Regions from separate parts of the Methylorubrum sp. SL192 genome, predicted to be linked through region 1. Evidence: predicted binding sites of a transcription regulator. Region 1 holds the regulator's gene; the other holds the start of a gene.
The links. The regulator HrcA, encoded in region 1, represses chaperone genes, less so after heat shock. The targets are predictions, from matches to a motif close to GTTAGCACTCNCNNNNNGNGAGTGCTAAC.
Positions count from the first base shown of each region.

Region 2: the regulator HrcA is predicted to act here: its motif matches at 1,173-1,201, upstream of groES (co-chaperone GroES).

Region 1 is NZ_JAPPQV010000003.1:4,835,450-4,837,920, reverse strand. It holds gene rph (ribonuclease PH) at 1-185, opposite strand, end outside; gene OVA30_RS23515 (hypothetical protein) at 350-613, opposite strand; gene hrcA (heat-inducible transcriptional repressor HrcA) at 879-1,982, shown strand; gene OVA30_RS23505 (DMT family transporter) at 2,111-2,471, shown strand, end outside.
Region 2 is NZ_JAPPQV010000003.1:4,267,693-4,270,163, reverse strand. It holds gene OVA30_RS20580 (MarC family protein) at 1-8, shown strand, start outside; gene OVA30_RS20575 (magnesium transporter CorA family protein) at 52-1,056, opposite strand; gene groES (co-chaperone GroES) at 1,271-1,561, shown strand; gene groL (chaperonin GroEL) at 1,654-2,471, shown strand, end outside.

The DNA.
Region 1 (2,471 bases):
TCGGCGGTGACCCAGCCCTTGCCGGAGCCGCGCAGCCACGGCGGGCCGCGCTCTTCCAGCGAGGCGGTGCAGAGCACGCGGGTGTTGCCGAAGGTGACGAGGCAGGAGCCTTCCGCGTAGCGGGCGACAGCCCGCTCCAGCGTAACGTCGCGCATCGCGTCCGCCGCGCGCTTCGAGGGCCGCATGCTTGGTAAGCTCCCGTGTCGAAAATCGAAGCCCGGGCTCTTAGGCGCTGCCAGCCCCCGCGGCAACCGCCGCAACGTGTGCGGCTTTCCGCGAAAGACCCGCCTCCGGCACGAAAAAGGCCGCCGTCTCGCGACAGCGGCCCTTCAGATAAGCTGCTAGCCGATCACCAGCGGCGGTGGTTCCAGTGACGGCGGTGATGGTGATGGCGCGGGCCGCCGAAGCGGTGATGGCGGTGCCAATGGCCACGGTGACGCATGTGGCCGCGGTAGTGACGGCGATGGCCGCGGTACTGCGCCTGCTCGATCATGTCACCGGCCGGCGCGGTCGCCTCGGTTTGGATCGGGAGCGGGGCAGCCTGCGCAGCGCGGGGCGCCGAAGCGAGGCTCAAGCCGGTGACCGCGATCGCCAGGGCGGCGACCTTGACCATGGTCTTTCGTGCGCCAGTCAGCACTATCGGAAGCTCCATCTTTACTCGAGTTACGGGGCGGCGGATCGCGGCTCGAAACGCTGCCCTGCTTATCAAACGACTCGGGGCCGCAGAATGATCCCTATGATTCCTCGGCTGAAGCCCGCAGGGTGCCGTTCGCCGGGTCGGCACGGCTCGGACATCGTCTGTAACCTCACCGCACGACAGGATTGATCGGCGGCGCCCAAGCGCTCACAATCGTTTGTCAGGATCCTGCATTCGTCAGGTGCTCATCTCCTTGATCGAGGCCGTTCAGCCCATCGTGAATCCGCAACCCCAAGCGCTCGCTGCCCTCAACGAGCGCTCCCGAGAGATCTTCCGGCAGATCGTTGAGAGCTACGTCACCACCGGCGAGCCGGTGGGGTCGCGCAATCTCGCGCGCATCCTGCCGATGAGCCTGTCCCCGGCCTCGATCCGCAACGTGATGGCGGATCTGGAGCATTCCGGGCTGATCTTCGCGCCCCACACCTCGTCCGGGCGCCTGCCGACGGAGCTGGGCCTGCGCTTCTTCGTCGATGCGATGATGGAGATCGGTGATGTCGATCTCGCCGAGAAGGCGCGCATCGAGGCGCAGATGCAGGCGGCAGCCTCGCGCCACACCTTCGATTCGGCCCTGGCCGAAGCGTCCTCGCTGCTCTCGGGCATTTCCCGCGGGGCGGGCGTGGTGCTGACCACCAAGGTCGATGCCGGACTCAAGCATGTCGAGTTCGTGCGGCTCGATCCCGAGCGCGCGCTTGTGGTCCTGGTCTCGATCGACGGTACGGTGGAGAACCGGCTTGTCGATTTGCCGCCGGGCCTGCCGGCAGGGGCGCTGCAGGAGGCCTCGAACTTCCTCAACGCCCGCTTGCGCGGCCGAACCCTCGATACCCTGCGCGCCGATATCGAGAACGGCCGCAAGGAGATGAAGCGGGAACTCGACGCCCTGACCGAGCGGCTGGTCGATGCCGGGCTCGCCACCACGGTCGGCCCATCCGAGGCGCGCCAGCTCATCGTGCGGGGACAGGCCAACCTTCTGGACGACTTGCGCGCGGCCGAAGACTTGGAGCGCATCCGCCTGCTGTTCAACGACCTCGAGACGCAGAAGGACGTGATCGAACTTCTGGCGCGGGCCGAGCAGGGCGACGGCGTGCGCATCTTCATCGGCTCGGAGAACAAGCTTTTCTCGCTCTCCGGTTCCTCGATGATCGCCGCCCCCTTCCGCGACAGCGCGCAGAAGATCGTCGGCGTCGTCGGCGTGATCGGCCCGACGCGGCTCAACTATTCCCGCATCGTGCCGATGGTGGACTACACCGCCCGCGTGGTCTCGGGGTTGCTCGACCGGTCACGGTAGGGCGTCGCTTCGGCCGGTCCGGAGTATTGCCCCAGTCTTGGCGCAGGGGGGATTCGAAAGCAGGAAGCGGGATGCGCGGCCTCCGGATGGGGCCGTAGGCACGGGCTCGGACTTGCCGGAGCCTGCTCATGCCAACCGTCGTCAACCGCACCATGTCGCCGTTCGAATGGGCGATGCTGCTCGGACTGTCCGTGCTCTGGGGCGGATCGTTCTTCTTCGCGGGTGTAGCCCTATCTGCGCTGCCGCCCCTGACGCTCGTCGTCCTGCGTGTCGGATTGGCTGCGCTGATCCTCAATGCCGCCCTGCCTCTGGCCGGTCTCCGCCTCCCCCGTGGCCGGAACGTCTGGGTTGCCTTTTTCGGGATGGGGCTCCTCAACAACGTCGTGCCCTTCTGTCTCATCGTCTGGGGGCAGACGCAGATCGCCTCGGGGCTCGCGGCCATCCTCAACGCTACGACACCGCTCTTCACCGTCGTCGTCGCCCACCTGC
Region 2 (2,471 bases), 570 kb from region 1:
GCCATTGAGCCGCAGAGAGCGCTCCAGACGGCGGCGCTTCTCGACGCCGCGTTACAGCCAGCCCTTCGCCTTGAAATAGAGCAGCGGCACGATCGCCGAGATCGCGATCAGGGCGAGGCCGTAGGGGTAGCCGTAGGCCCAGTCGAGTTCGGGCATGTGCTTGAAGTTCATGCCGTAGAGCGAGGCCACCAGGGTCGGCGGCACGCCGACCACGGACACGACGGTGAGAACCCGGAAGGCGTTGTTCTGCTCGATGTTGATGAGCCCGAGCGTCGCGTCGAGCAGGAACTGGACGGTCTCGGAGAGTCGCGTCTCGAACTCGTCCAGCGAAGCGATGTCCTGCGCCAGCGTGTCGAAGCGCGGCGCGTCGCCCTCCTTGAGAGTCTGCCCGCACTCGCTCTTGGCGAAAGCGATGATGCGCCCGAGCCCGAGCAGGCTGGCGCGGACCTTCGACAGCGACTTGCCGTGGCGCCCCACCGAACGGAGCAGGCGGCGCAGGGCAAGGTCGCGCCGCTTCGGCGCGGTGGTGTCACCTTTGCGGGCGCCGGGCCGGGCGCCGGAATCGAAATCGAAGATGCGGGTGGAGAGCGCATCGAGATCGCCCGACATCTCCTCCAGCAGGTCGGCGAGGTTGTCGACCAGTTCCTCGACCACGAGCAGGAACATGCCCGTGCTGGTGCTGCCGTCGCCGTCGCGCTCGTCCACACGCTTCCGGACCGCCGCGATGGCGCGCATGTCGTGGAAGCGCACGGTGACGAGATGGTCCGCGTTGAGCAGGAAGCCCAGCGGCTTCAGGCTGAAATCGGAGCGGTCGAAGGTCACCATCGGCGTCGAGAGGGAGAGGCCGTCGCGGTTGCGGCGCAGGCGGCTCGACGACTCGACCTCGCTCAGCGCCGCGCGCGAGGGCACGCGGATGCCCGTCTTGCGTTCGACCTGCGCGGCCTCCTCGGCGGTCGGATCGTTCAGATCGATCCAGACCGCGTGATCGGGCAGGCTCGCGCCGCCTCCCGCGCCGCCGTGCTCGACCGCGCCGTTGGCCCCATGAAGGCTCATCATCGGGAGAATGTGTCCCCGTCCGTCCCAGGCGCGCGAGAAATTCGCGTGAAACCGCCGCAGCCGGGAAGAAGCTGCGCCTTGACTCAAAAACGCCACGCGCCTATCTCGCCAGCGTCGTTAGCACTCACTTGCTTGGAGTGCTAACAATCAGGTGGAGCGCGGTCGTCCCGGCCGCATGAAGACCAACCGCCATTCCGAAGCAAGAGGGCAGCTCATGAAGTTCCGTCCGCTGCACGACCGCGTCGTCGTCCGTCGCATCGAGAGCGAAGAGAAGACGAAAGGCGGCATCATCATCCCGGATACCGCCAAGGAGAAGCCGCAAGAGGGCGAGATCGTCGCCGTCGGCCCCGGCGCTCGCGACGAGCAGGGCCGCGTCAACGCCCTCGACGTGAAGGTCGGTGACCGCGTGCTGTTCGGCAAGTGGTCCGGCACCGAGGTCAAGATCGACGGCCAGGATCTCCTCATCATGAAGGAATCCGACATCATGGGCGTCGTCGCCCTCTAAGGCGCGCAACCCCTCCACCGCCCTTCGAGGCCGCCAGGGCTTTTGCCCTCGGCCGGCTTCAGGGCCCCTTCCATCATTCGAGGTAAACTCACATGGCAGCGAAAGACGTACGTTTCTCCGCCGATGCTCGCGACAAGATGCTGCGCGGCGTCGACATCCTCGCGGATGCCGTCAAGGTGACGCTCGGCCCCAAGGGCCGCAACGTCGTGATCGAGAAGAGCTTCGGCGCCCCGCGCATCACCAAGGACGGCGTCACCGTCGCCAAGGAGATCGAGCTCGCCGACCGCTTCGAGAACATGGGCGCACAGATGGTGCGCGAAGTGGCCTCGAAGACCAACGACATCGCCGGTGACGGCACCACCACCGCGACCGTACTGGCCCAGGCGATCGTCCGCGAAGGCGCCAAGTACGTCGCCGCCGGCATCAACCCGATGGACCTGAAGCGCGGCATCGACCTCGCCACGGCCGCCGCGGTGAAGGACATCACCGCCCGCGCCAAGAAGGTCGCCTCCTCCGAAGAGGTCGCCCAGGTCGGCACGATCTCCGCCAATGGCGACAAGGAGATCGGCGAGATGATCGCCCACGCCATGCAGAAGGTGGGCAACGAGGGCGTCATCACCGTCGAGGAGGCCAAGACCGCCGAGACCGAACTCGACGTCGTCGAGGGCATGCAGTTCGACCGCGGCTACCTCTCGCCGTACTTCGTGACCAACGCCGAGAAGATGGTCGCAGAGCTCGAGGATCCCTACATCCTCATCCACGAGAAGAAGCTCTCCTCGCTGCAGCCGATGCTGCCGGTGCTCGAGGCCGTGGTGCAGACCGGCAAGCCGCTCGTCATCATCGCCGAGGACATCGAGGGTGAGGCGCTCGCCACGCTCGTCGTGAACAAGCTGCGCGGCGGCCTCAAGGT